4 regions of the Arthrobacter sp. JUb115 genome follow, and region 3 is predicted to be linked to each of the others. Evidence: riboswitches for the same ligand, from Rfam matches in the RefSeq annotation. Region 3 holds a riboswitch; each other region holds the start of a gene.
The links. A riboswitch is a leader RNA that binds a small molecule or an ion and turns the genes downstream of it on or off. The one in region 3 is predicted to bind S-adenosylmethionine.

Region 1 (7,289 bases), on a different contig from region 3:
TCCAGCCTTGCTCGATGCCGACCAGGTGCCACTGAACGATCCCTTCATGCAGGTTTCCGCCATGGCCGCGGCCACGAAGAATCTCGGTTTCGCGGTGACCAGCGCGCTGACCTATGAGCAACCCTACGCGCTGGCCCGGAAGTTCTCCTCGCTGGACCACCTCACCCGCGGGCGCATCGGTTGGAACGTGGTGACTAGCTACTTGGAGTCGGCGGCCCGCAATCTGGGCATGGCCAGGCAGCTGGATCACGACGCCCGCTACGACATTGCCGATGAATTCATGGACGTGGTCTACAAGCTCTGGGAGGGATCATGGGAGGAAGACGCGGTTCTCAAGGACCGCGAACGTGGCGTCTACACCGACCCTTCCAAGGTGCATCCGATTAACCATCACGGCCAGTACTTCAACGTGCCGGGCATCCATCTTTCCGAGCCTTCCATCCAGCGCACCCCGGCGATCTTCCAAGCGGGCGCTTCTTCGCGCGGCCGGCGCTTTGGCGCGCAGCATGCCGAGGGCATCTTCCTGAATTCGATCAATACCGCGGTCACCCGCCGCCAGACCGATGCGATCCGCGACGAGTTCGAACTGGTGGGTCGGCCCCGGGACGCCGCCAAAATCTATGCGCTGATGACCACTGTGGTGGCTGATTCAGACGCGCAGGCGCAGAAGCTCTACCGCGAATACCAGTCCTATGCCTCGCGCGAAGGTGCCATGGCATTCTATGGCGGGTGGTCGGGCTTGGACCTGAGCCAGTACGCGCCGGATGAGGAGCTGCAGTATCTGGAAACCAACGCGGCGCGATCGGCGGTCTCGATTTTCACTACAGCGAATCCGCAGCAGAAGTGGACCCCGAATGCCATCGCCGACTACCTCGGAGTTGGCGGCATCGGACCGGTGCTCGTCGGTTCGCCGGAAACCGTGGCGGACGAAATCGAGCGTTGGGTGGATGAATCAGGATTGGACGGGATCAACTTGGCCTATGCCATCACCCCAGGTTCCTTCGAGCAGTTCACCGATCTGGTGGTTCCCGAGTTGCGGAAGCGCGGAAGAACTTGGGCAGGATACGAAGGCAACACCCTGCGCGAATATCTGGCGGGTCCCGGCACGACGCGAGTGGCTGACGATCACCCGGCAGCCGCCTATCGCGGGGCTTATGCGGGAAAGGCCTCGGCAGCGGAATCCGAAGCGAGCCAAACACCTGAAGCTGTACTAGGCGCCCGGTGACACATGAGGAAATATGACGGCCACTGAGGCTCCTGTGAAGGCCTCGAAAATGTCGATTCATGACGATGTTCCGTCCTATGACATCTTCCCTGCCAAGCGGAGGCCGTCGGTGCTTCACTGATGGAGCACAACCCATCCAGAGCGGCTGAGAGACCTGGCTCCGAGACGCCGCAGCAAGCCTGCACTCCGCAGGTAGTGCTAACGCCAGGTTCGATGGATCCGCAGATTTTCTGCATCCTTCGGAATCCATAGCCCAAGAGGAGAACGAAGATGACTGTACTGGATACCCAATTGCCGCGCGTGCCCTACATCGGCACTGCTGATGAAGCTGAACTCGCTCATTGGCGCGACGTCGCCCAGCAAGTAGCTGGCAAACTGGCGGCTGACGCGCTCGACCGCGACCGCAAGAACGCCCAGCCTTTCGCCGAAGTGCAGCTGCTGCGCGAAGCCGGGTTGCTCAATCTCTTGGTGCCTGCAGAATTCGGCGGAGCCGGAGCCCATTGGGAAACGGCCTTCGAAGCGGTCCGCATACTGGCCGCAGCTGATGGATCCATCTCGCAGTTGCTGGCTTACCACTACATCAACCAGTCCGGCATTGCGTTCTACGCCCCGGCAGAAGCTCAAGGGGCATGGTGGCAGCGCACCGTGGAAGGGGGGTGGCTCTGGGGCGATTCGGTGAATCCAGTTGATCCGGATTTGACGCTGAGCGCCGAAGGGGACGGCTACCGACTGAATGGAGCCAAGCGGTTCTCCACGGGTTCCGGTGTTGGAGAGGTCATCGTCATCAACGCGCTGGTCCAGGGCGGAGAATACGACGGGCAGATTCTCGCGTTGGTTCTGCCACGCGATATCGATGGCTTGGAAATCGTTGACGACTGGGACTACCTGGGACAGCGGCTGAGCGCGTCGAATTCCTTGAAGTTCCACAACGTGCGGCTCGAAGCAAGGGACTTGCTGGGATTCGTCACCGATGAACCGGTCTCCACCCTGCTCACCCCCGGGATCCAGCTGGCCTTCGCCAACTTCTACCTGGGCATCGCCCAGGGAGCGCTGGCGCGCGGCAAGCAGATCTTGCTGGGCCGCAAGAACGCCTGGCTGTTCTCGCAGGCAGAGACCTACTCGCAGGACCCGATCTTCCAGCGCACCGTCGGAGAGCTCAAAGCCCGCACCGCAGCGGTGGCGGCGCTGACCGAGAAGCTGGGCCGGAAATTCGACGCCCTGCTCTCGAAGGCCGGGGATGTCACCCAGCCCGAGCGAGCGGCGTTGGCCGTGGAAATTGCTGAAGCCAAGGTGGTCTCCACTGAGGTGGGAGTGGATGTGGCGAACCGGATCTTCGAGGTGACCGGTTCATCTTCGACTGCGAACTCGGTGGGCCTGGACCTGTACTGGCGCAATGTGCGCACCCATTCGCTGCACGACCCAGTGGACTACAAGAAGATCGAGGTCGGCGCCTACTTCCTGCGCGGAGAGTCCCAGCCGCTCTCGCTGTACACCTAAGAAAACTTCTCCCGGATTGGACTGAACGATGACTGTACTTGCAACTGGCAATCGACTCGCAGGACTCAAAAACCGCTTCGCACCGCTCTTCGCGCGCATTGCGCAGGGCGCAGCCGAACGCGACCGCACCGGCGAATTGCCCTACCAGCAGGTCGCGGACCTGGCCGCTGCCGGCTTTGGTGCGGTTCGGGTCCCGGAATCGCACGGGGGTGCCGGTGCTACGCTGCCCGAGCTCTTCGAGCTCTTCGTGGATCTCGCGGCCGCGGATTCCAATATTGCCCAAGCGCTGCGCGCGCACTTCGCCTTCGTCGAGGACCGTCTGGTTGCGGCCCCCGGCCCGGGGCGCGACAAGTGGCTGGCCCGCTTCGTGGCGGGAGAACTGGTGGGCAACTCCTGGACCGAGGTCGGCACCGTCAAGGTCGGGGACGTGATCACCAAGGTCACCCCGGACGGCGAGGGAGGATTCAAGATCAACGGCACCAAGTACTACTCCACCGGCTCGATCTTCGCCGACTGGCTGGATACCTACGCAGAGCGCACCGACACCGGCAAGCGGGTGATCGCCGCAGTCAACCGCCACCAGCCCGGCGTCGAGCTGGCCGATGACTGGGATGGCTTCGGCCAGCGCACCACGGGTACCGGCACCTCGACCTTCACCGATGCAATTGTCGCCGAAGAAGACCTCATCGACTTCGATACGCGTTTCAAGTACCAGACAGCTTTCTACCAGCAGGTGCTGCTCGCTGTCCTGGCCGGCTCCGCCAAAGCAGCCGAGCGCGACTTCGCCGCTGAGCTGAAGGCGCGCAAGCGGACCTTCAGCCATGCCGCGGCCAATGTGGCGGCCGAAGACCCGCAGCTGCTGCAGGTGATCGGCGAGGTCTCCGCGGCGGCCTTCGCTGCCGCGGCAACGGTAGAACGAGTGTCGACGGCATTGCAGGGTGCCTACGAAACTGCGCAGGCGCTGCACACCGGCGAGGTGACCGGGGAAGAGGACGAAGCAGCCAACGATGCGGCAGAGCTGGCCAGCGCCCAGGCGCAGGTGGTGCTCACGCCATTGGTCCTCAACGCGATCACCCACGCTTTCGATGCGCTGGCCGCCAGCGCCACGAGCGTTACCAAGAACCTGGACCGGCACTGGCGCAATGCCCGTACCGCCGGCAACCACAACCCCTGGGTGTTCAAGGCGCGGTTGATTGGCGACCTGGCGGTCAATGGCACCGAGCTTCCGCGCGTGTGGGCGATTGGTGCATCAAAGTAGATTCCTTGATTTTGCGGGTCCAGCATTCTTTGCCGATGCTGGGCCCGTAGGTTTTAACCGTGCAGTGTTGCCCGCAGAACGTCTTGAATGCGAAGATGTCCCGCATGAGTGGTTGGCAATTTTCTTTCGAGGACGGGTACAAGCCTCCCGTCCTCGACTTTGACTGGACGCCGATCGACACCGTTGTTCAGCGACTGGCACTGCTGCAGGTGCAAGCCAGAGGAACCGGCGAGGTGACCGCGGAACTGCAAAGCTGTGTTGCTGAGCTTGAGCGGCTTATCGTGCTGGCCTTGGAACACGGCGCCAGCCTGGGTCAGTTGGCCGAAAGAACTAGGGTCAGCCAGCGGGATCTGGCGAGGGTCAGGAAAACCGGACGACTTTACGAACGGTAATGGTCCGCTGCCCGCTGGCTAGACTGGGCGGGTGATCAACTACACCCTGCGCCAGCTGCAGTACTTCGTCGCCGTCGCTGAACTCGGCTCCATCTCCGCTGCGGCGAAGCAGTGCCATATTTCCCAGGCAGCCATGTCCCAGTCCATGGACGAGCTGGAACGCGCCGTCGGCTCGCAGCTGCTGGTGCGCAGACGTGCCCGCGGCGTGGTGCTCACGGCTGTCGGCACGGACTTCCTGCTGGACTCGCGGGCCCTGGTGCGCCATGCCGAAGAAGTGCAGGACCAGATTGTCGAACGCCAGACCAAGCTCTCCGGCCCTTTGGTGATCGGCTGCTATTCCTCGCTGGCCGCTTTCTGGATCCCGGTGATCTGCGAACGCTTCACCAATGTGCACCCGGATTTGCAGGTCACCCTCGTGGAGGGGGACGGGGCCGACCTGCAGGAGCGCATGCTCAAGGGCCACCTGGATGCGGTGCTCACCCATACCCGCCACCTGCTGCCGCAGGTCTCTTCGCGTACGGTGATGTCGGGCCGGCCCTATGTGCTGGTGGGAGGCAATCACCGGCTGGCCGATCGCACCTCCGTCGCCTTGAGCGAACTGGCCGACGACGACTTCGTCTCCCTGGACATCCCCACGGTGCGCGATAACCAGCTGGTGAATCTTCGCATGTCGGGCTTGGACCCCAAGGTGCGGTGGAGTTCGCAGAGCTTCGAGGCGGTGCGCGGGATGGTGGCTCGGGGTTTGGGCTATACCGTTCTGGTGCAGCGCCCGCCGGTCAACCTGAGCTACGACGGCTTGCCGCTGTCGGTATTGGAGATCGAGGGCGAGGTTGGCGTGAGCGATATCTGCGTGGCCTACACCGCTTCGGACCGCCCTAGCTTGCGGCTGCGCGCGTTCTTGGATTTCTGCGAGGAAGCCGGAGCCGAGAAAGAGCGCAAGGCCGGTTAGAACCCGTAGGTTCCAACCGGCCCCGCGCTTTCGCCAGTCGGGAGGCTAGTGGCTCATTTCCTCGGCCTCGAGGTCGGCGTCGCGGCCTTCCTTGATGCCGCGCATGGCCAGGGCGGCGACGATGAACGCGGCGGCCCAAACGGCTCCGGCGATCCACAGCGATCCGCCGCCCAGCAGCACCAGGCCTGCAACGATCATCGGGGTGAAACCCGCGCCCACGGTGGAGGAGAGCTGGTAGACCAGCGAAGCGCCGGTGTAGCGGATGCGGGTTGGGAACAGCTCCGCGGTGAACGCGCCGAATGGCCCGAAGATGAAGGCCTGGATGATGCCGTTGGCCACGAACAGCGCGATGGCGAAGAGCCACAGCTGGCCCAGTTCCAGCATCCACATGATCGGCAGGGCGGCCACGGCGCCGGCGAGGATGCCGACCATCATGACCGGGCGGCGGCCCAGCTTGTCTGAATAGCGCGATGAAACCCAGATGCCCACCACGGTCAACGCGGCGCCAATGGCCTTGATGTTCAGCACCGCAGTGCGGTCCATGCCGACTTCCTCGACTACGTAGGAGATGGCCCAGACGGTCATCAGGCCCTGCACCGTGTAGGAGCTCATGCCCACCAAGGTTCCGCGGATGACGGACTTCGGGTACTTGGTGATGACCTCCATGAAGGGGGTCTTGCGCTCTTCTGCCTTGTTTTCCAACGCGAGGAACAGCGGGGACTCGGTGACCTTCAGCCGGATGACCAGCCCGATGCCCACCAGCGCGATGCTGATCAGGAACGGAATGCGCCAGCCCCAGGCCAGGAACTGCTCATTGGGCATGAGCGAGACGGCCGAGACTGCCAACGTGGCCATCACGGCGCCGGCCGGGCCGCCCATGTTCGCGAAGCTCGCCGCGAAGCCGCGGCGCTCCTTCGGCGCGTGCTCCAGTGCCATCAGCATGGCCCCGCCCCATTCGCCGCCCACGGCCAGGCCCTGGACGATGCGCAAGATGATCAGCGCGATCGGGGCCAGCATGCCGATCTGCGCGGTGGGAGGAAGCAGTCCGATCAGTGTCGAGGCACCGCCCATCATCGCCATCGAGGTGATCAGCACGCCCTTGCGGCCGATCTTGTCGCCGAAGTGGCCGAACACGATGCCGCCCAGCGGGCGGGCCAGATAGCCCACGGCCAAGGTGGCAAAGGAAGCGAAGATGGCTACACCCGGGGTCAGGCCCACGAAGAAGACCTTGTTGAAGACCAGCGAGGCCGCCGTGGCGTAGAGGATGAAATCGTAGAATTCGATTGCGCTGCCGATGAAGCTGGAAGCCAGGATCCGGCGCATCTGCGGGGATTTCAGCGAGGGAACCAACGCCTGTGCCTCCACGCCGTTGCCATTATTCAGGGTGCTGCTCATCGTACTGCCGCCATTTCACTGTTGACGCGGGAAAAGGATATCGTGTCCAGATCGTTGGGCACTAGGTAGTTGCCGGAGAATTTCGCGGCGTGGGCTTCCCAGACCTGCAAAGGCGTAGTTCCGGGGACCAGATGGTGCAGGGCCAGGCTGCGCGCCCCGGCCTGGTGCGCGATCTCGATCGCCTGCTCCGGCGAGGTGTGCGAGGCGCGGTGGTGGTCCATCGAAGCCTGGGCTTCCAAGGTGCCAACCGAACCGTAGGCGCGTTGCACCCAGTCGAAATCGATGGCCTCATGAAGCAGCAGGTCGGTATCCTTCGCCAGGGCCACCAGGTTCTGGCAGGGTGCGGTGTCTCCGGAAATGGTCACCGAGCCTTCTGCGGTATCGAAGCGGAAGGCGAAGGCCGGGGCGATCGGCGGGTGCTTGACCAGGGTTGCGGTCACCGTGACCAGCTCGTCTTGGTAGATCTCGAACGGCGCGAAGCCCTTCGGTGTCGGGTTCTCGTTGGGGTGGTACCCGGTGCCCACCGGAATCTCGATGTCCGAGGCGATGAAGTGGTCCAGCGGGGAGGGGCGC
Region 2 (7,289 bases), on a different contig from region 3:
GCCCAATGCAGAAAACGGCCACGGCGATGGACAGCGGGTGCTTCGGCCCCCACCGGTCGGTGACTTCTCCGGCGGCAACCATCCCCAGCATCCCGCTGGCGATTGGCGCGGCAAAGGCCAGGGCGAAGTAGCGTTCGCCCTCCAGCAGCTCGCTGACCAGTGGCATTACCGTGGTCACGGCCATGGATTCGAAAGCGACCAGGAAGACGAGCACGAACATGCCAAGGGTGGTGGCAAGATACTGCGGAGCATAGATCGTTGACTCGGCGCGCTCGGCTGATTGGCTGCTGCGGTTCAGGGGCATGCATCCATGATCTCAGGTTTCCCCTAGCCGCCGATCACGTGCAGGCTGAAGGCCGCCAGGAAGCCCGAGGTCACCAGCAACCCTGTGTAGTCGAGCTCCACCTTGTAGGCTTCCGGAATCATGGTGTCGGCGATCATCGTCAAGATGCCTCCGGCAGCGACCGCGGTGGCGAAGGCCAGCACTTCACCGGGCATGGATTCCAGCAGCAGCGCTCCGAGGAAGGCAGCGATGCCGCAGGAAATGGCTATCGATCCCCAGAGCAAAACGATCGAGGACCCCTTGCGCCCGGACGCTTTCATCTGTGCGGTACTCGCCAGTCCCTCGGGGACATTGGAGATGAATATGGCGATGAGCATCGCCGGATTAATGCTCGCGGTGGCGACCACGGAAAGTCCAAGCGCCACGGACTCGGGAATGCCGTCGATGAGTGCACCGACCGCGAGCGCGGTTCCCGATGACTCCTGCTCTCCTGCGCGCTGCGCCTGCCGCTTTGAGGTTCTCCAGGCCAGCAGCCGGTTCGCGCCGAAATACAAGGCAGCGCCCACGATCACGCCGCCCAGCGTCGCAACGAGGCCGCCGGTTTCATAGGCTTCGAGCACCAGCTCGAAGGCCAGTGCGCTGACCAGGACCCCGGCACCGAAGGCCATGATGGCGCTGACCCAGACCTTGGGGATCTTCAGCCACCAGGCCGCGCCAGATCCCAGCAGCAGGGCCGAGCCGGCCACAGTGCCCCACAGCAAAGCCTGCATCGAAGCGAACATGGCACCCACTATAGCCAGCAATTCGCTGGCTTAGTAGGTGCCATATGAGTTCTGACTGGGACTAACCCTCGGTGGACATGTTATTGAAGCGCGAGTAGTGGCCCTGGAAGGCCACGGTGATGGTCTTGGTCGGACCGGCACGGTGCTTCGCGATAATCACGTCAGCTTCGCCCGGACGGTTTTCCTTGTCGTAGACGTCATCACGGTGCAGCAAAATCACCATGTCGGCGTCCTGCTCAATCGAGCCCGATTCGCGCAGGTCCGAAACCATTGGCTTCTTGTCGGTACGCTGCTCGGAACCACGGTTCAGCTGCGACAGCGCAATCAACGGAACGTCGAGTTCCTTGGCGAGCAGCTTGAGGTTACGCGAGAACTCGGAAACTTCCTGCTGGCGCGATTCCACGCGCTTGCCCGAGCTCATCAGCTGCAGGTAGTCCAGGATGATCATGCGCAGCTCATTGCGCTGCTTGAGGCGACGGCACTTGGCACGGATTTCCATCATGGACATGTTCGGCGAATCATCAATGAACAACGGGGCTTCGTTCAGCCGGCCCATGGTCGTGGCGATCTTGGTCCACTGTGCGTCTTCCACCGAGCCCTTGCGCAGATCCTGGAGCTGGATGGATGCTTCGGCCGAGAGCAGGCGCATCGCAATTTCATTGCGGCCCATTTCCAAGGAGAAGAACACGGTGGCCATATTGTGCTTGATGGCAGCAGAACGGGCGAAGTCCAGCGCGAAGGTTGACTTGCCCACCGCAGGACGGGCGGCGATGATGATCATCTGGCCGCCCTTCAGGCCCTGGGTCAGCTCGTCGAATTCATAGAATCCGGTGGGCACACCGGTAATGCCATCGCCCGCGTTGGCCGCGTTCTCGATTTCATCAACGGTGTCTTCGATGATGTCCGAAAGTCGCACATAGTCTTCACTGCTGCGGTTCTCGGCCACCTTGTAGACCTCTGCCTGGGCTTCGTTGACGATTGCGTCAACTTCACCATCTGGCGAGTAGCCCATCTGGACAATACGCGTTCCAGCGTCAACCAATCGGCGCAGCACGGCGCGTTCGCGCACGATTTCTGCGTAGTACCCGGCGTTGGCTGCAGTTGGAACCTGCTGGATGAGATTGTGAAGGTAGGCGGCGCCACCAATGCGCGAGATTTCGCCGCGCTTGGTCAGCAAGTCGGCTACGGTGACCGCATCGGCTGGTTCGCCACGACCGTAGAGGTCGACAATCGCCTCGTAAATTGATTCGTGGGAGGGACGGTAGAAGTCGGTGCCGCGAATGGATTCAACGACGTCAGCAATGGCGTCCTTGGAGAGCATCATGCCACCGAGGACCGACATCTCGGCCTCGATATCCTGTGGCGGCTTGCGCCCTGCGTCGGAATCTCGTCCTTCGTAAACCGGCTCAGCACTCATTGCAGACACTTCCATCCCCTATTGACCCGCTGGGAAAAATTATCCTTGCCTCATGGCAACGCTTCATCGTGTCAGTCGATACGGACATTTGGATGTCAGGCGCCTGTGGATATTTCTCTCCCGAACCCAACACTAGGGCTGTTATTAACAGGCGTAAACCTCATTATCCACAGAATATGTGGATAACACTCCTCTACCTGTGGAGTTCCCTGTTCACAGTCTGGGGAGAACTCTGTGGATTACCCCACTCTACGTATCATTAATATCTGTTGACTTGGTTGTTTGTATTCGCACACCTGTGGACAGAAACTTAATTCATTGAAGCTCACGCCAACCGACCCAAGGTTATCAACACCCTTAATCGCCCAGTTCCCGGGGTTTTTCACCCTTTGTACACATTTGCCCACGTCTTGTCCACAGTTTTGTGGATAACCTTGTGGATACTGGTGAATTTACAAAACCCTAAGTCACCGTGGATTAAATTCGCCAGCAAGGCCGGATCTTCCAGTAGTCCACAATCGGCTAGGGTTTCTGCGTTCGGGGGCGGTGGATAACTTAATGTGTGCAACGACTCGGCGGGCGAACCTGGATCAGCGACTGGGCTGCCGGCGCACTCTCGCCACTTCGCGTCCGCGACGCGCGCCAGTGAAGACCCCATAAAGCGCCGGTTTCATTTGTGATGCGCAGCCTTTGCATGGCTCGGAAACCCCATCCGAGGGTTGCCGGCAATTCGCTGCCACTCTGGTCCAGCGTGCAGCGAGGATCCATGAGCTACCTGCGCGGTTCTGTTCGACGACCCAGGCGGGTGGCGGATATGGCGAGTTCAAGGTTTCTCGCGACAGATACTTTGATGACGAGGTTATCGCCAAATGCCTGGGGCAGCTGGCCCAAGATGGCAGGCCATGAGATTGCCAGCCATCTTGCCACGTCTTCAGGGTGGCGAGAGAGAACGGGCATTGCCGGTGTCGAGGGCTGCGGGGAACGGCTCAACCCGCCTAACCGGAATTCAAAAAGCTCCGGCCAGATCGATGATTTGATCTGGCCGGAGCTTTGGAAGATGCGAAGCGCTTATACGAGCTCAGGAATCGGCAGCGAATGGAACCGCGAATCATGGAAGATCTGTGGCGAGTGCTCGGAGGTGCGGTGCCCGTGGACTTCCATCAGGACTACCCAGTGATCCCCCGCTTCGACCTCGTTGTAGATCGAAGTCTCCAGCCACAACGTGGAGTCGTTGACGAAGAGCGCGCCCTGGTCCGAGGAATAGGTATCGATTCCGCGGAACCGGTCGCCATTTTTCGACGCAATCTGAGCGCAGACACCATCATTGCGTTCGCTCAGCACTGAGACGCCAATGCGGCCAGCTTCGCGCAGCTTTGGCCAAGTGTTCGAGGACTTCTGCACGGCGAACATCACCAGTGCAGGTTCGAGGGAAACTCCCACGGTAAACGATGAAGCGACAATTCCGGTCTTCACGCCATCCAGTTCTGCACAGAGGGCGGCTACCCCTGATGGATGCTGAGCGAAAACCTTGCGCAGGGTCAACGGGTCAAGTTCAAGATTCAATGACATGGCTCGATTCCTTTGGGTCTTGCCCACCGCGCAGTAGCCTGCAAGCATTGGCTTCTCGTTACTCGAAGCCGCTTGGGCTGAAGTTCCGCGCCGTGTGCGGTACTTGTTCCAGCACATTTTGCGTGGAACCGAATCCTCACCTGGAGCACCCCACTACCGTTGAGAGGGTTGCCGATCAGCAAGCCAGGGCTTATAGCTGATGCTCTTGATTCTGTTTAAAACGATATGGCTCATGACGAACAGCCGTCAAACATTTCACTTCGCAAATCGCAATATTCGACGCAATATTCGATCCAAGGCCCCGCCAGAAGTCCTTGGGCAGTCTTTTATTCGCCATACGCCGCGCTTCTTGAACGCTTCGGCCCCATGATCGCAGCAGGCTTCCGCCGCTCTTGATTCGGCAGAACACTAACTCCTCCCCTGGGCTCGGGGCCCTGGCGCGAATTCCCTACCGCCCACCGTAATGAAACTTGGTTTCCCGGCATGACGCTGAGGTTCATGCCACTATTGGTCATGGAGTGCATTGAGTCACACTCCTGCTTATTGTTCTCCGTAACCATCGATGACGATTGAGGAATAGCCACACCATGGTAGAGATTCAGGCAAACCATTCAGAATTGACCCCACTGCGTTTCTTGGAACGCACAGCCGAGGCCTATCCGAAGAAGACCGCCGTCATCCATGGAACTCGCAGCTTCTCCTATGAAGAATTCGAAGCACGGGTGCACCGCTTTGCCCAGGCGCTGAAGGCTCGCATTGAGCCGGGCGACCGCGTGGCCGTGCTGGCACCGAATACTCCCGAAATGCTCATGGCGCATTACGCCGTACCGCTGGCAGGCGCAGTCCTCGTTGCCCTGAACACCCGACTCTCGGCCCACGAGCTGCAATACATCATTGATCATTCTGCTGCCAAGCTGATGCTTGCCGACACAGAGCTGCTGGAAAACACGAAGACCCTGCGCCGCGATAACCCAACGCTGGAGGCGCTCATCGAGATCACCGATGACCAGTACGCCGGAGAACGTCCGGACGTGCCCGTGGACGCCACCTTGGACGAGCTAATCGCACAAGCCTCGGATGAAAGACTTCCCTACGCCATCGCCGACGAGCGGGCTCCGATCACTCTCAATTACACTTCGGGCACCACCGGCAAGCCGAAGGGCGTGCTCTACTCGCACCGCGGCAGCTACCTGAACTCGTTGGGCGAAGCGCACCACCAGGGCTTCACGGCCAAGACCCGCTACTTGTGGACCCTGCCGATGTTCCACTGCAACGGCTGGTGCACTCCATGGGCCGTCACCGCAGCGGGAGGAACGCACCTGTGCCTGCGCGGCGTGCGCGAAGATTCCGTTTGGGATGCCATCGAGGATCTTGGAACCACCCACTTGTGCGGCGCTCCGACCGTCTGCTCAATCATCGCCGACTCCACCCGCGCCCACCAGCTCGATGCTCCACTGCGCATCACCACCGCAGGTGCTCCCCCGTCCCCGGCAATCATCTCCAAGCTGCAGAAGCTGGGCATCGAGGTAGTCCATGTATATGGCCTCACCGAGGTATACGGACCGTACACGGTGTGCGAGTACCAGGATGAGTGGGATGCCCTCGATGGCCCGGACCGGGCCGCGAAGCTCGCCCGCCAAGGCGTTGGCATGATTACCGCCGAGTCCGCACGCATTGTTGACGAGAACATGAACGATGTCCCGGCGGATGGACAGACCATGGGCGAAATCGTGCTGCGCGGCAATAACGTCATGATCGGCTACTACCGCGATGAAGCGGCCACTACCCAAGCTTTCCATGGCGGCTGGTTCCACACCGGCGATCTGGGTGTCATGCACCCGGATGGCTACATCCAGGTGCGCGACCGGTCCAAGGACATCATCATTTCCGGCGGCGAGAACATCTCCACCATCGAGGTGGAGCAAGCCCTCGCCTCGCACCCAGAGGTGCTGGACCTGGCCGTCATCGGCATCGCGGACGAGAAATGGGGCGAGCGTCCGGTGGCATATGTCATCCGCGCCAGCGGATCCTCCCTGGACGCGCAAACGCTGATTGAATTCGCCCGCGAAAAGCTTGCCGGTTTCAAGGTGCCGCGCACCATCGTCTTCCCGCAGGATCTGCCGCGCACCTCCACTGGTAAGGTGCAGAAGAATGTCCTGCGCGCCCAAGCGCTCGAAGCCAGCACACCGAACTAGCCTGAGGATCACCAATTGGAAAACACTGCACCGCGGATTCCCAACAAGACCAGCCGCTTCACCGAAAGCATCGGACTGGAATTCGACGAAATCACGGCCACGGAAGTACGCGGCCACGCGCAGCTGGACGAGAACCACCACACCCCTTGGGGCGTGGTGCATGGCGGCGTTTACACCTCGATCATCGAGAGCGCAGGATCAGTGGGCGCCAGCTACGCGGTGGCCGAACGCGGGCAATTCGCCGTGGGCGTGCACAACGCCACCGACTTCCTGCGCCCTTCCACCGGAGCACGGGTTCAGGTAATCGCCACCGCGCTATTCCAAGGGCGCACCCAGCAGCTCTGGGAGGTCATCATCACCGATGAATCCACCGGCAAGCAGCTATCCCGCGGCCAGTTGCGCACCCAGAATGTGGATTTGCCTGAGAATCCGGCCTAGCTGGTTTTCACACCGCGAGCACGGGCGTACGGTAGGTGGCATCTAACGCTCAAGCTCCAGGAGATTCGCCATGAGTGCGACCTATACCTTCGATGTGTTCAGCAGCCTCGATGGCTTCGGCAGCGCCGCCGGCGATTGGGGCGGCTACTGGGGAAAACAGGGGCCAGAGCTGTTAGCCCACCGCCTCGCGCTCTACACTCCGGCTTGCCGCATGGTTTTCGGGGCCAACACCTTCCGTCTCTTCAGCCGCTTCTGGGCAGAAATCGAGGCGAATCCCGAGGTTGAAGACGCGTGGGGTGTGGCCCTGCACGACAAGCCCGCCACCGTCATCTCCACCACCCTGGAAGAGCCGCTGTCCTGGCCAAACCCCACGCTGGAGCGCGCTGATGCACTGGAAGTCGTCGCACAGCTCAAGGAAGCTTCAGATGTGCCGCTGCGCTCCCACGGCTGCTTAGCGATGAACCATTCCCTGCTGGCGGCAGGTCTTGTGGACTTCATCCAGGTGACCATCTTCCCGGTACTGACCGGGCATAGCGGTTCTGCCCCGGTACTTGGCGGGGTCGATGACTACGATCTGGAACTTGTCGAGTCCAAGCTGCTGGACG
Region 3 (7,289 bases):
GGCCTCACGGTCCTCCGGAACGCCGCTCTCGCCGGACGAGACAGCGACAGAGTTAGGAATAGGCGCCATGGACGAAATTGAATACAGCGAAGATATTCCGGGGCAGCTGCAAGAGGATCTCGATAGTTTCGGGTACATCGAACCGGACCCGGGAAGCGCTTCGTCCCTATTCGATAACGTGGACACCGTATTTTCAGTCGGCACTCCCCTGTTCGCCATGCTCTTTATCGCCGTTATCGGATTGATCATCTTCGTAGCGGTGCGCAATTACCGCAAAGCCAAGAGCGCCGGTTTTGATCCGCTGACCCTGGAAACCGAACTGATGGCAAGAGCCGCTAATTCAGCTATGCTGGCGCCGGAAAAATCCCTTGAGGACAAGCTTGCCGAACTCGATTCCCTGCACTCGCGAGGAATCATTACCCGCGACGAGTACTTGCAGGCGCGCCGGGACGCTTTGAGCGACTAGCACGGCGGTTCATGGAATCATCCTCGGGAATGATTGACTATAAGTTACCCTTTGGTAACAATAGATTCGTGCCAAACGATTCTGCTTCTGAACCATCAACATCCGCCAATGCCCCACTGCATCCGTGGCGCCGCTATGTCGCCATTGGGGACTCGTTCACCGAGGGCATCGGCGACCCCGACCCGTCGAGCACCGGCCGCCACCTTGGCTGGGCCGACCGCTTGGCCCATGAGCTCAGCCGCACCGTCCCGGACTTCTCGTATGCCAATCTCGCCATTCGAGGCCGGCTGATTGGCCAGATCGTTGCCGAACAGCTCGATCCCTGCATTGACCTGAAGCCCGATCTGATCTCGCTCTGCGCAGGCGGCAACGACGTCCTGCGCCCGGGCGGGGATCCAGACAAGATTGCAGATATCCTCGACAATGCGGTAGCCAAGCTCACCGATACGGGTGCCACGCTCTTGCTCTTCACCGGGCCCGATATTCGCGATACCCCGGTTTTGGGAAGCATCCGAGGCAAGGTGGCGATCTACAACGAAAACGTGCGCACCGTAGCCGCCCGCCACGACGCCATCGTGGCGGACATGTGGGCCTTGCAGGAGTTGCACCAATCCCAGATGTGGGCACCGGATCGCCTGCACTTCTCCCCCGCCGGGCACCAGCGCATTGCCGCCATGGCACTGGACTCGCTGAACGTCGCGCATCCGCTGGACACCGAAATCGTTCCGGCCGTGGATGAACGCAGCTGGCGGGAAGCCCGCAAGGAGGATCTGCAGTGGGCGCGTGAGCATCTTGCTCCCTGGGTATTGCGCCGCCTGCGCCACCAGTCCTCCGGCGACGGCATCACCCCGAAGCGGCCCTCGGCCACGCCGTTTGCGCAGACCAAGCCAAACGACTCGCTCGGCGCCGGCGACAGCGCCAAGTAGGCACGAAAAGCCTGAAGCAGTTCCACCGATTACTGGCGGAACTGCTTCAGGCTTTGAAATCTTCCCGAGCCCCTTCCGGGGCTCAGTCTCCGAACACCAAGGTCCGAAGCACGCCGTCGAGCTGCGTGGCGTCGGTCAGGAATCCATCGTGGCCAATCGGCGAATCAATGTAGTGCACCGGTTTTGGCTTGGCCAGCGACGAGGCCAGCTTCACTGACTGCTCAGGAAAGTACAACCGGTCAGTGGTTACCGCGGCAACCACCACGTTGATCTTCGCCAGTCGCGCCAAGGCGGCTTCCAGGGATTCATGGCCGCGAGCCACATCATGGCTCATCAGCGCCTCGGTGAGCACCAGGTAGCTGTTGGCGTCGAAACGATTCACCAGCTTGCTGGCCTGATGGTCAAGATAGCTTTCCACCTGGTACCGCCCGCGAGGCCCCTCGAGCAGACCCGTCGGCTTCTCGCCATCCTGCGGGTTGCGCGAGAAACGGGTTTCAAGCTCGGCCTCGGAACGATAGGTGATGTGGGCCAGGCGGCGAGCCAAGCCAAGACCGGCGTCCGGGCGGGCATCGTTGCCGTAGTAGTCGCCATTGCAGAAGTGCGGGTCCAACCGGATGGATTGGGTTTGCACCTGTGCAAAGGCAATTTGCTCGGCAGTCGCCTGCGCGCTCGAGGCCATCACTACGAGATTCTTGACCTGGTCGGGGAACTCGACGGCGTATTCCAACGCGCGCGCACCGCCCATCGAACCGCCAATGACCGCATGCCAGGAATCAATTCCCAGTTTCTTGGCCAGCCGCGCTTCAAGGCGCACCGAGTCCTTGATGGTGACGAAGGGAAAGCTCGAACCGTAGGGCAGGCCCTGGTCGCCCAAGGACGAGGGGCCGGTGGAACCATTGCAACCACCCACCATGTTGATGGACACGACAAAGTACTCATTGGTGTCAACCGTGGCGCCGGGGCCTACGAGCTCTTCCCACCAGCCGGCGCTTTGCGAATCGCCTTGCGCAACGTGGGCGTCACCGGTGAGCGCATGCATCACCAGCACCGCGTTGGAGCCATCAGCTGCTAGCGTCCCCCACGTTTCATAGGCCAGCACCACGTCCGGAAGGAATCCACCGAATTCGAAGTGGTGCTCCCCCACGGACTTACGGCGCAAAATGCCGTCTTGCCCGCCGGCGAGCTCTTCGGCGCGCAGAGTATCTTCAGTAGTCACAATGGATGCCATGCCTAGAGGGTTTCCTGCAGTTCCTTGTTCTCGAGGGCTGCAACTGCTTGGAAGCCCAGTTCCAGATCGGCCAGAATATCCTTGATATTCTCCAGTCCAACGCTCAGCCGCACCAGTCCCGGGCTCACGCCGGCCGCAACCTGCTCAGCTTCGGAGAGCTGGGCGTGGGTGGTGGAGGCCGGGTGGATGACCAATGAGCGCACGTCGCCGATGTTCGCGACATTGGAGTGCAATACCAGTGCGTCCACGAAGGCCTGGCCGGCTTCCGAACCGCCCTCCAGTTCGAACGCGATGATCGAGCCGGCGCCCTGATCGCTGTACTTCTGCGCACGCTCATGCCAAGGCGAGGACTTCAGGCCTGCGTAGGCGACCTTCTGCACTTCCTCGCGGGCTTCGAGCCAGTTGGCAACTTCTACGGCATTCTGGCCGTGGCGTTCAATGCGCAGCGACAAGGTTTCCAGGCCCTGTGCGATCAAGAACGCGTTGAACGGCGCAACCGAGGAACCCAAATCGCGCAGCAACTGCACGCGGGCCTTGAGGATGTAGGCCAGATTGGCGCCCAGGATGCCGTTGACACCCAGGTCGCGGGCGAAGACCAGGCCGTTGTAGGACTCGTCCGGGGTGTTGAAGCCCGGGAAGCGGTCGGCGTCCTTGGCGAAGTCGAAGTTGCCCGAGTCCACGATGACACCGGCAATGGCACTGCCGTGTCCGCCGAGGAACTTGGTGGCTGAATGGATCACGATATCCGCGCCCCACTCGATCGGGCGGATCAAGTACGGGGTGGCCAGGGTGTTGTCCACCAGCAGCGGCACGCCAGCTTCGTGGGCGATCGCCGAGATGCCCTCGATGTCCAGGACGTCCTGTCGCGGATTGGAGATGGTTTCCCCGAAGAAGGCCTTGGTGTTCGGACGCACCGCGGCGCGCCAATCATCCAGGTTGTCCGGGTCGGAAACGAAGGTGACCTCGATGCCCAGGCGCTTGAGCGTGTGCTTGAGCAGGTTCTGGGTTCCGCCGTACAGGCTGGGGCTGGCCACCAGGTGGTCGCCGGCTTCGGCCAAATTCAAGATGGCGAAAGTGGTGGCAGCCTGTCCCGAGGAGAGCAGCAGTGCTCCAACGCCGCCCTCCAGGTCAGCGATGCGGGTTTCCACCGCGTCGGTGGTCGGGTTGCCGATACGGGTGTAGATCGGCTCCAGTTCCTGCAGCGCGAAACGTGCAGCAGCGCTCTGGGCGCTGGGGAAGACGAAAGAGGTGGTTTGGAAAATCGGGAGAGCCCGTGCCCCGGTCGTCGGATCCGGGGTCTGGCCGGAGTGGATCTGACGGGTTTCAAATGACCAGTTATTGCTCATGGTTTCCTCCAAATAGCGTTTCATGACTATGGGGGTACGCCACTGAAAAGACACCGACAGGAAGCACCATATCGTGACGACTTCCAGGGGTAACCCGCGCTTGTCCTTGATGCCTTGTGCGTTCAAGGGCCAGGTCTTCACCCGGGGCACCCCACCGCGGTTGGAGGGTTGCCGCCCAGTAAGCCGGGGCTTGTTACTGGGACTCATGACCTGGTACCAGTTTGCCCGAAAACCGAAGATCTTTGCAACGCAAGGGCTGGTGATTGGACTCAATCGGTCATATTTCGCGAATATTGCAGGTTCATCGCAGAGTATTCGATAGCATCACGGAACTTAGGTGTGCCTAAGTAGAGACTCGCATCACATGTTGTCATGATGGGCACATGATGAGGCTAGATCACGTAAGTTATGCATGCGGCCCGGACGGGCTGTTGCCAACCGCTGAAAGAATCTCCGAGTCCCTTGGACTGGAATTCGTCAAGGGCGGCGTGCATCCACGATTCGGAACACGCAATGTCATCTTCCCGCTCAAGCATGGCCAGTACCTGGAGGTGGTTGAAGTCCTGAACCACCCGGCCAGCGACAAGGCACCCTTCGGACAGGCGGTTCGCGCCCGTTCGGAGCTCGGCGGCGGCTGGATGGGCTGGTGCGTCTCGGTGGAGGATCTATCCAGTGCCGAGGACCGCTTGGGCCGCAAGTCGGTGCCGGGCAACCGGAAGTTCCCTGATGGCCGCGAACTGACCTGGCAGCAGATTGGCATCAAGGGCCTGATCGCCGATCCGCAGTGCCCGTACCTGATTTCCTGGGATGAAGGATCCGAGGAGCTGCATCCGTCCAAGGCGCTGGAACCTGCCGGCGCCATCAGCCAGATCTCCATCGCCGGCTCGCGTGAACGGGTGCTGGATTGGCTGGGCCAGCCGCAGAACGTCAATTTGGGCGCTGTCACCATGCAATATGAAGCGCCGAATGGCACTCCGGGCATCATGTCGGTTACCTTTGAGACCGAGTCCGGAACCGTGGTGCTGTAAACAGTTCCGCAGAGATCGCAAGTAGGCGGGGACAATGGCGTCCCCACCTACTTTCTTTTCCTTAAGGCCGGTCCAGCCGCTTCCCCAGGACCGCGACGTGCTGGTCTTCGAAGCCCCGCCGTTCATAGAAATCGATGACGGCAGAGTTCTCCTCGCGGACCATGAGCTGCACCTTGGGCACGCCGAGATCCCGCAGCCACAGGACAGCGGCATCCACCAGCGCCCTTCCCAGGCCGTTGCCCTGCCGGCACGGATCCACCGCAACATAGTAGAGCCAACCTCGGTGGCCATCATGGCCAACCATCGCAGTAGCCATGAGTTGATCGTTCTCAACGATGGACAGCACCGTGGAAGTAGGCTCGGCCAAAGCCCGTCGGGCGTCGGCGAGCGCATCATTCCACGGACGAGTCAGCCCAGTTGCTTCCCACAATTCAACTGCTTGGCGAAGGTCCTCCTCGCGCAGCACGGTAATCTGCATTGGCTCAGCTTACCGGCGCTACTGGCCGATTCCGATGGCCGGCCCGACCAAGGCGTATCCCACGAAGCCGATGGCATCAAGCAGGAAGTGCGCGATAACCAGCGGCATCACCCGCCCGTACTTCTGGTATACCCAGCCGAAGACGACGCCCATGAGCATATTGCCGATCATCGGCCCCACCCCCTGGTAGAGGTGGTAGCTGCCTCGGATTATCGCAGAACCAATAATGGTGCTCCACAAGCCCAGCTTCAATTTCTTGGCGTAGGTGAACAGGAATCCGAGCATCAGCACTTCTTCGAGGACTGCATGACGTGCAGCCGACAGCAGAAGCACGGGAACGCTCCACCAATAATCGCCTAGATTCGCTGCTGACAGTGCTGTGGTGACGCCCAGTGCCCGTCCAGCGGCATAGACGCCCAGCGTTCCCACTCCCATGGCCAAGAACATCCCCGCCCCGAGCAGTGCGTCCTTGCCCGGCTTGCGCATATCGAAACCGATGTCCCGGATAGTTCGTCCGGTCGTGCGCTTCATCAGGTAGAGCGCCAGCACGACGGGTACCAATGCAAAGAAGATGTCCAGCAGCTGGTAGGAGAAATCAAAGAACTCGCGGGTGCTCAGCGGGTTGTTCAAGGATGTAGTCTGCTCGCGCAGTGGCGCCCGGGTGACCTTATCGGCAAAGCTCAGCAGCGAGTAGACCGCGCTTTGTCCCAAAGACAGGGCAAGAACCAAGACGATCTCGAACTTGAGGGTCTCGCGGGTTGCTGTCTGCTTAACTTGTTCAGCGTTCACGTTTCCGATCATAGGCTGATCTGGCTGTGCGCGTACTGAGCAGCCACGTGGCAAACCTGCGATAGCCTGAGGTTGAGACCACCAGCAAGCTGAACGAGAAGAGTGCGAGTGAGCCGTCCTGCCACCATTGGAGAACTGCAGATTGCCCGTCAGCTCTGCCCCGATCTTTCCTGGGAAGACGCGGCGGTGAACGAAGGCGGACAATTCCACAAGGTGGTCATTGGCAATCCGCAAGCGGTGATTCGCATGGCGCGCACGCCAGCGGCCACGGAACAGATGCCCCGTTCCGTCAAGCTGCTGTCTTTGCTGGAGGGCCAGCTCAACTACCAGATTCCGGTGGCGGTTTCCGAGATCCTGCACGTCGACGGACTCAGCTCCGTGGCCATGTCTTTCATCCCCGGCAGCGCCCATGAACCGCATTACGGGGATCCGAAGGTGCTGGGACAGCTGGTCAAGGATTTGGCCGAGCTGCCGCTGGAGCCGATCAGCGAGCATCTGGCCAAACCGTTTTCATTCCGTGGCGAATGGACCCAGGCCAGGCAGCAGCAATGCTTCGATGCGCTGCCCGAGGAGCTGCGAGGGCCTGCTACTGAGCTCTGGGCCCAGCTCGATATCCTGGCGCAGGTTCCTGCGGGCTTGGTTCATGGCGACTTGGCCGGCCACAACATGCACTGGATCGGCGAGAAACTGGTTGGCATCTTGGACTGGGACCTGGCCGCTGCGTGGGACCCGGCTTTGAACACCGCTTACCTGAGCCTGTGGCATGGGTTGGAAATGGCGGATTTGATTGCTCCCAGCGCCGAGGAAGCATACAGGGCCAAAATCTGGTTGGGCCTGATGAGTCTTGAACGGCTATCGGATACGCTCTCGCGCACCGACAACCCGAAGATGGGCAAGCTCATGCGCAAGATTGGTCCGCGCATCCTCACCGCTGCGCAGTCAATCAATGGCTAGGACGCATATTCTCGAGCCCCATCAGGTCGCTGCCAGGCTAGCCGCCCGCCGTGGCGCACGCGAGCTGGCACTAA
Region 4 (7,289 bases), on a different contig from region 3:
TGTCTGAGATGACTGCAGGTCAGTGCCCAGTAGTTGGCGGCGCGGGTCGAATTCACCCTACCCAGGGCAATGCCAACACCGAATGGTGGCCGAATAAGCTGAATCTGAGGATTCTGGCCAAGAACCAGCAGGTTTCCAACCCGCTGGACGAGAACTTCGACTACATTGAAGCCTTCAATGCCCTCGACTTGTCGGCAGTAAAAGCCGACCTGACCGAAATCATGACCCAGTCGCACGACTGGTGGCCAGCAGACTTCGGCCACTACGGCCCGTTCTTCATCCGCATGGCTTGGCACTCCGCAGGCACCTACCGCTCGCACGACGGCCGTGGCGGCGGCGGCGCAGGCCAGCAGCGCTTCGCTCCGCTGAACTCGTGGCCTGACAACGTTTCGCTGGACAAGGCTCGCCGCCTGCTGTGGCCAGTGAAGAAGAAGTACGGCCAGTCGATTTCCTGGGCCGACCTTATCCTGCTGGCTGGCAATGTGGCTCTGGAAGACATGGGCTTCGAGACCTTCGGTTTCGCCGGCGGCCGCAAGGACGTTTGGGAAGCAGATGACGATGTCTACTGGGGCCCTGAAAAGGTCTGGCTGGACAGCGAACGCTACACCGGCAAGCGAGACCTGGATGCTCCTCTGGCAGCAGTGCAGATGGGCCTGATCTACGTGAATCCTGAGGGTCCTGACGGAAATCCGGATCCGCTGGCCTCGGCCGTAGACATCCGCGAAACCTTCCGCCGCATGGGCATGAACGACGAGGAGACCGTCGCGCTGATCGCCGGTGGCCACACCTTCGGCAAGACCCACGGCGCGCATGCCGATGACAAGATCGGCCCGGATCCAGAAGCAGCTCCGCTCGAAATGCAGGGACTGGGCTGGAAGAACGGCCACGGCACCGGCAAGGGCGCGGACACCGTCTCCTCGGGTCTTGAAGTCACCTGGACCTACCACCCAACCCGCTGGGACAACGAGTTCTTCCACATCCTCTTCGCCTACGAATGGGAACTGTTCGAATCCCCAGCAGGCGCCAAGCAGTGGCGCCCGGTCAACAATGGCGGAGCCGGCTTGGTCCAGCCTGCATTCGAGACCTTGGAACACCGCGAGCCACGCATGCTTACCAGCGACCTGGCCCTGCGCTTCGACCCGGTCTACGGCCCGATCTCCAAGAACTTCAAGGAGAACCCAGACCAGTTCGCAGACGCCTTCGCCCGCGCATGGTTCAAGCTGACCCACCGTGACATGGGCCCGAAGTCCCGCTACTTCGGCCCAGAGGTTCCCGCTGAGGACCTGCTCTGGCAGGATCCACTGCCAGCAGCTCCGCAGACCACCTTGGGTGCAACTGAAGTTGCCGCACTTAAAGCCCTGATCAACGATTCGGGACTGACCGTCCAGCAGCTGGTATCCACGGCTTGGAAGGCCGCTTCGACCTTCCGCACCTCGGATAAGCGCGGCGGCGTTAACGGCGGCCGCATCCGCCTGGAACCACAGGTCTCCTGGAGCGTGAACCAGCCTGAGCAGCTCAAACCGGTAATTGCCAAGCTGGAAGAGATTGTTGACAACTTCAACGCCACTTCCGGGATCAAGGCTTCCTTCGCGGACGTCGTTGTCCTAGCCGGCAACGTCGGAGTCGAGCAGGCAGCCCTGGCAGCTGGCCAGCAGGTCGAGGTTCCATTCACCCCGGGCCGCGTAGACGCAACCCAGGAGCAAACCGACGTTGACCAGTTCGCATGGCTGGAACCAGTTTCCGACGGATTCCGCAACTACGACTCGGGCTTCGTCAAGCTGCCTAGCGAGTACCTGCTGATCGACCGCGCGAATCTGCTGGGCCTCTCGGCACCGGAAGCGACCGTACTGCTCGGTGGACTGCGCGTCATCGGCAATAACTGGGACGGCTCCAACTTGGGCGTCTTCACCGACACCCCAGGCGCGTTGACCAACGACTTCTTCGCGAACCTGCTGGAGCTGGGGTTGGAATGGACCCCGTCCGCTGACGAGCAGACCTACACCACCACCGATGGCCGCTGGACCGGTAGCCGCGTGGATCTGGTCTTCGGTGCCAACTCCGAGCTGCGTGCACTGGCCGAGGTTTACGCTTCGGATGATGCCAAGGAGAAGTTCGTCAATGACTTCGCCTCCGCTTGGGCCAAGCTCATGGACGCAGATCGCTTCGAACTGCGCAGCAAGTAGCAGCTGCTGGGCTGCAAGCCCGTAGCAATTAGTGCTGGGCTGCTGCTTCCCGCAAGGGAGGCAGCAGCCCAGCACTTGTTTCATGCGGGAACTGCCCGTCAGAACAGCGTCGCGGCGCCGCTGGCGAAGTCCGGGTTCTCCAGCTTCAGCAGCTCGGACTTGGCTTCCAAGCCTCCCAGGTAGCCGCCCAATGAACCATCGGTGCGCAGCACCCGATGGCAGGGCAGCACGATGGGAATCGGGTTGGTGGCGCAGGCTGAACCGACGGCCCGCACCGCCTTCGGCTTGCCGATCTGCTGCGCCAGCTGGGCGTAGCTCAGGGTATGCCCGTAATCGATTTGACCCAGTTCCAGCTGCACCTGGCGGCGGAACTCGGTGGAGAGTTGCAAGTCCACCGGAAGATCGAAGCCATGCCGCTGGCCCGCGAAATACTCCTCCAGTTGCCGGGCGGCACCATCCAGGCTCGACTTGTCGCGCAGGATCCGCGGGCTGAGCTTTTCCGAGAGCACCTCCAGAATCCGGTCATGGCCTTCGGATTCAAAAGCGACCCGGACCAGCCCGGCATCGGTGCTGGCCAGCAGCAAGGCCCCCACGGGGCTATCGACCACGCGATAGGCAACATCAACAAGTTCCCGTGCACGGGCCCGTTCAACGAGCCGGTCCTGCAGCGAGTCGAGGACTTGCGCTTCAGCGGCCGTAGCCTGCTGCCGATAATTTTTTCCGTTCATGGCTGCTCCCGCCATAGTTCTTGGTCATCCATCCGGGCCCGCAGATTCTTGATCCCATCGGCGCCCGAACGCCGGGCGGCAGCTTCGGTGCCGGAAAGGATTCCGGCAATTTGCGCGTAGCTCATTCCGCCCAGGTAGCGGTAGGCCACCACCTGCCGCTGCGTGCCAGGAAGCTGGTTCACCTCATGCCACAGCTGCAGGTTTTCCAACTGCAGATCCGGCCGTTGGGCTGATGGGGCCAGGCTGTCCACGTCTTGGCCGATGAGGATTTCCGGCTTGTTCCTGCGCAACTCGTCAATGGCTTTGTTCCGGGCAATACGCACTAGCCATGCCAGGACATTGGCGTCCTCCGGCAGTTGCGGGTACGCCTTGAGCGCGGCAAGGAACGTTTCGGACCAGGCGTCTTGCGCGCGATGCTCATCAAGCAGGGCACGGCAAACGCGCAGGACGTTCAGTCCATAGTCCTGGACTATCCGCTCGAACGGTGCTTGCATGGCTCTCCTGGAATTCTTGCGCCTTCATGGCTTCTCACCATGTAAACGTACGAGGAGACCATTTTGTGAGGCGTGAACGAAAAAAAATTTACTTCTCGCAGAGACCCCATGGATTCCTAGAATGCCACCAGATCCAATTCGCTGGCGATCTGCTCAAGGCGGATCAAGTCCAAGTGGAGCATTTCGCCATTTTCCACGCCTTGGGGATCCGTGGTTCCGGCCAATGCGTCGCGGATGGTGCGCATGGTGGCCCCATGGCTGACAATCATGACCTTGCGCCCGGCATGCCTGCTGGCCAAGTCCAGCAGCGCTGGCACTGCACGGCTCAAGATCTGGGCACGCGGCTCACGCAGGTCCTTGGCAGCAGCCGATTCCGCTTCGCTGACCTCGGCCATGATCCGGCCTTCCAGCGGGCCGAAGCCGCGTTCAATGAGTTCCGGAACAGCGTTCCCCGTCTCAGCCCCGATCTGCTGGGCAATCAGCGCGGCAGTTTCCTGGGCACGTTCCAAGGGTGAAGCAAGTACCAGCGACCAATTCTGGCCGATGAGCCTGCGTCCGACCTCGCGAGCCTGTTCGCGCCCGGTATCGTTCAACGGAATATCGGTTCGTCCCTGCAAGCGTCCTGCAAGGTTCCAGTCTGTCTGCCCGTGTCGAACCAATGCCAGAGAAGTATCCATGAATCCAGCCTAACCGGGGCAACAGGTATCGAAGAATCTCCGATATCAGCTCCAATACGCAACGTTACGACTCATAGTTGGGTCACGAACGGTCATGTTGCGAAGATTATTACACCATCCCGAGCGGCTGAGAGATCTGGTTCGATGACGCCGCAGCAACCTGCCACATCCGGTGGATACGGTGCTACCGCCAGAAACGATGCAGCCGCTTACCCGTTGGACCACGGCAGGAAGCGACATTGATTCCGGGATTCCTGCCTCGATCGCGGCCCGCCCTGCGGTGCACGCGAAACCCCAGTCGACAAGGAGTCGTAAGCCACCATGGCAGATCACAAGTTTGGTTTCCGCACCCGCGCATTGCATGCCGGAGGCACCCCCGATGCCGAGCACGGCTCACGCGCAGTGCCGATCTACCAGACCACTTCGTTCGTTTTCAAGGACGCTGACGATGCGGCCAACCTCTTTGCCCTGCAAAAGTACGGCAACATCTACTCGCGTATCGGCAACCCGACCGTGGCGGCTTTCGAAGAGCGCATGGCTTCGCTGGAAGGCGGCATCGGAGCGGTAGCCACCGGCTCGGGCATGGCCGCGGAATTCGTCACCTTCGCGGCCTTGGCCCAGGCAGGCGACCACATCGTGGCATCCTCCAAGCTCTATGGCGGCACCATCACCCAGCTGGATGTCTCGCTGCGCCGCTTCGGCATCAACACCACTTTCATCGACTCCAATGATCCCGCCGACTTCGAAGCGGCGATCCAGGAGAACACCAAGGCCGTCTACACCGAAGTTGTGGCCAACCCGTCCGGCGACATCGCTGACCTGAAGGGCCTGGCCGAGGTGGCGCACCGCCACAATCTCCCGCTGGTGGTCGATTCGACGCTCACTCCCCCGTACATCCTGCGCCCTATCGAGCACGGCGCGGACATCGTGATCCACTCGGCTACCAAGTTCATCGGCGGGCACGGCACCACCCTGGGCGGCGTGGTCATCGAGTCGGGCAAGTTCAACTGGGGCAACGGCAAGTTCCCCACCATGACCGAACCGGTAGCCAGCTACGGCAACGTCTCCTGGTGGGACAACTTCGGCGAGTACGGCTTCCTGACCAAGCTGCGCAGCGAGCAGCTGCGCGACTTCGGACCGGCCCTGCCGGCCCAGTCCGCATTCCAGCTGCTCCAGGGCCTGGAGACCTTGCCGCAGCGCATGGACAACCACCTGTCCAATGCGAAGCAGGTCGCGGCCTGGTTGCAGGCCGATGAGCGCGTGACCTACGTGAACTATGCCGGCCTGGAATCCCACCCGCAGCACGCGCAGGCCAAGGAGCTGCTGCCCATGGGCGTCGGCTCGGTCTTCAGCTTCGGAGTGAAGGGCGGGCGCGAAGCTGGCTCGAAGTTCATCGAAGCCCTGCAGCTGGCCAGCCACCTGGCCAACATCGGCGATGCCCGCACCCTGGTGCTGCACCCGGCCTCCACCACCCACCAGCAGCTGAGCGCCGAGCAGCTGGTCTCCGCTGGCGTGCCAGAAGATCTGATCCGGCTGTCGGTAGGACTGGAAGATGTCGAGGACATCCTCTGGGATCTGGACCAGGCGCTGGCCGCTTCGCAGGAAGCGATTGCCGCTTCCGCCGCAGGGTTCGAGGCTCCGGCCTATGACGGTTCCGCCTGCGCATTGCCAACCGCTTCGAAGGGAGCAATCTAATGACTGCCGTTGATACCGCTTGGGAAGGCCCTGGAGCCGCACAGCGCCTGGAGATCCTGCGCGACACCAAGTCCATCGCCATTGTCGGTGCCTCGAACAAGCCATCGCGCGCCAGCTATTTCGTGGCTACCTACCTGCTCTCATCTTCCAAGTACAAGGTGTATTTCATCAACCCGGTACTCGATGAGATCCTGGGCCAGCCGGTGTACAAGTCGCTGGCCGATCTGCCGGAGACCCCGGATCTGGTGGAGGTTTTCCGCAAGCACGATGACCTGCCTACCGTGCTGGACGAGGCCCTGGCCGTAGGCGCGAAGACCCTGTGGCTGCAGCTGGGATCCTGGCACGAGAAAGTGGCCCGGCGCGCCGAGGCCGCGGGCATGAATGTGGTCATGGACCGCTGCGTGAAGATCGAGCACGCCCGCTTCCACGGCGGCCTGCGCCTGGCTGGATTCAACACCGGCGTGATTTCCTCCAAGCGCCAGGTCCTCGCGTAGGAAGTCCAGGACTCCAAGAAATGGGTGCATGCAACATTGCGTTGCATGCACCCATTTTCCTGCGGCAAATCTCCAGAAATGGCCGGTCTGATCAACGAGGCTGAACTTTTGCGCGGAGCATTCCGAAGGAAGCACAAGACCTCTGCATAACCATTGTCGACGCAATTGACTCACGGCATGCCGTGGGTGTGGCCCCGGAGTGCTCATCGCGTTCAATCACAGATCGAAAAATCTGCAAACCACAGCACTGCAACGCAAGACCAAACCGCCCAAACCCTAAAACAGGCAGCGAGAATCGAATTCGATTCGCTACGAGCACGAACGAAATAAGAAAAATCCCGCCCGCACTGCTATATGAAAACTCAGTTCCCTTGGCCCGAGAACATTCCGGCATCTCGCAATAGCATGGCGCCGCATCCTCGATGCTGCACGAAGTTGAAGTTTCTCTGGGCGAAGATTCCCTATGCGGCACCCAGCTAAAAGGCATCGGAGACAGTACTCTGGGTTGACGCACTATTCAGAATTCTCAGGAAGCAGAAGCATCCCTGGAAGTGCGTCAATTGACTGGAGATGCGAAGGAGCAGGCAGTGGATGCAAATCGAAGAACCCTATGGTCCGTGGCCCTCGGGATGAGCTTGACTACCTTAGTATGCAGCGGGATTGCCCTGTATTCGACGGGGGTCATCATGGATGAGAACAATCTGGACTCATGGCCTGCCCCGGCTCTTTGGGTGGTGGCGATTGTCGGCGTCGTGGGACTGTTGATTAGCTTGCCCGGCTGGTTTGCTACTAAGGAAACCAAAAAGACTTCCTAGCTGTTGCTTCATTTGCCCATAATCGGAGCGCTCCGCCGGACGGTCAAGTTCTTTTGACCAGTCATGTCTCCTGGCGGGGTTAGTTCCCGAAGTTCGGGATGTATGGTTCGCACAGTCCGTCGATCGGCTGGAACTCTTGCGAGTTCATCCCTTCCAGTGCTTCTGGTCCGTCCGGTTGACCTCTGGCCCAGTACCAGAAGGCT

Region 1: it holds a riboswitch for S-adenosylmethionine, as region 3 does, so the genes downstream of both, EDF61_RS09425 (acyl-CoA dehydrogenase family protein) here and EDF61_RS01160 (bifunctional o-acetylhomoserine/o-acetylserine sulfhydrylase) in region 3, are expected to answer to the same signal.
Region 2: it holds a riboswitch for S-adenosylmethionine, as region 3 does, so the genes downstream of both, EDF61_RS08695 (flavin reductase family protein) here and EDF61_RS01160 (bifunctional o-acetylhomoserine/o-acetylserine sulfhydrylase) in region 3, are expected to answer to the same signal.
Region 4: it holds a riboswitch for S-adenosylmethionine, as region 3 does, so the genes downstream of both, EDF61_RS12735 (O-acetylhomoserine aminocarboxypropyltransferase/cysteine synthase family protein) here and EDF61_RS01160 (bifunctional o-acetylhomoserine/o-acetylserine sulfhydrylase) in region 3, are expected to answer to the same signal.

The regions. Positions count from the first base shown of each region.
Region 1 is NZ_SOBS01000004.1:346,775-354,063, forward strand. Features, by position in the region: gene EDF61_RS09420 (LLM class flavin-dependent oxidoreductase) at 1-1,225, shown strand, start outside; SAM riboswitch class I at 1,355-1,445, shown strand; gene EDF61_RS09425 (acyl-CoA dehydrogenase family protein) at 1,496-2,722, shown strand; gene EDF61_RS09430 (acyl-CoA dehydrogenase family protein) at 2,751-3,980, shown strand; gene EDF61_RS09435 (hypothetical protein) at 4,076-4,372, shown strand; gene EDF61_RS09440 (LysR substrate-binding domain-containing protein) at 4,404-5,321, shown strand; gene EDF61_RS09445 (MFS transporter) at 5,367-6,716, opposite strand; gene EDF61_RS09450 (MBL fold metallo-hydrolase) at 6,713-7,289, opposite strand, start outside.
Region 2 is NZ_SOBS01000004.1:176,341-183,629, reverse strand. Features, by position in the region: gene EDF61_RS08710 (MFS transporter) at 1-304, opposite strand, end outside; gene EDF61_RS08705 (ZIP family metal transporter) at 328-1,065, opposite strand; gene dnaB (replicative DNA helicase) at 1,127-2,482, opposite strand; gene EDF61_RS08695 (flavin reductase family protein) at 3,551-4,051, opposite strand; SAM riboswitch class IV at 4,146-4,262, opposite strand; gene EDF61_RS08690 (long-chain-fatty-acid--CoA ligase) at 4,639-6,246, shown strand; gene EDF61_RS08685 (PaaI family thioesterase) at 6,262-6,684, shown strand; gene EDF61_RS08680 (dihydrofolate reductase family protein) at 6,755-7,289, shown strand, end outside.
Region 3 is NZ_SOBS01000001.1:239,176-246,464, forward strand. Features, by position in the region: gene EDF61_RS01140 (hypothetical protein) at 1-69, opposite strand, end outside; gene EDF61_RS01145 (SHOCT domain-containing protein) at 68-466, shown strand; gene EDF61_RS01150 (SGNH/GDSL hydrolase family protein) at 535-1,392, shown strand; gene metX (homoserine O-acetyltransferase MetX) at 1,475-2,620, opposite strand; gene EDF61_RS01160 (bifunctional o-acetylhomoserine/o-acetylserine sulfhydrylase) at 2,623-3,966, opposite strand; SAM riboswitch class IV at 4,058-4,177, opposite strand; gene EDF61_RS01165 (VOC family protein) at 4,350-4,994, shown strand; gene EDF61_RS01170 (GNAT family acetyltransferase) at 5,056-5,472, opposite strand; gene EDF61_RS01175 (CPBP family intramembrane glutamic endopeptidase) at 5,491-6,273, opposite strand; gene EDF61_RS01180 (phosphotransferase family protein) at 6,370-7,215, shown strand; gene EDF61_RS01185 (phosphotransferase family protein) at 7,208-7,289, shown strand, end outside.
Region 4 is NZ_SOBS01000007.1:4,015-11,303, reverse strand. Features, by position in the region: gene katG (catalase/peroxidase HPI) at 1-2,183, shown strand, start outside; gene EDF61_RS12750 (methylated-DNA--[protein]-cysteine S-methyltransferase) at 2,282-2,911, opposite strand; gene EDF61_RS12745 (RNA polymerase sigma factor) at 2,908-3,405, opposite strand; gene EDF61_RS12740 (histidine phosphatase family protein) at 3,522-4,082, opposite strand; SAM riboswitch class I at 4,194-4,288, shown strand; gene EDF61_RS12735 (O-acetylhomoserine aminocarboxypropyltransferase/cysteine synthase family protein) at 4,404-5,777, shown strand; gene EDF61_RS12730 (CoA-binding protein) at 5,777-6,271, shown strand; gene EDF61_RS19115 (hypothetical protein) at 6,958-7,086, shown strand; gene EDF61_RS12725 (hypothetical protein) at 7,166-7,289, opposite strand, start outside.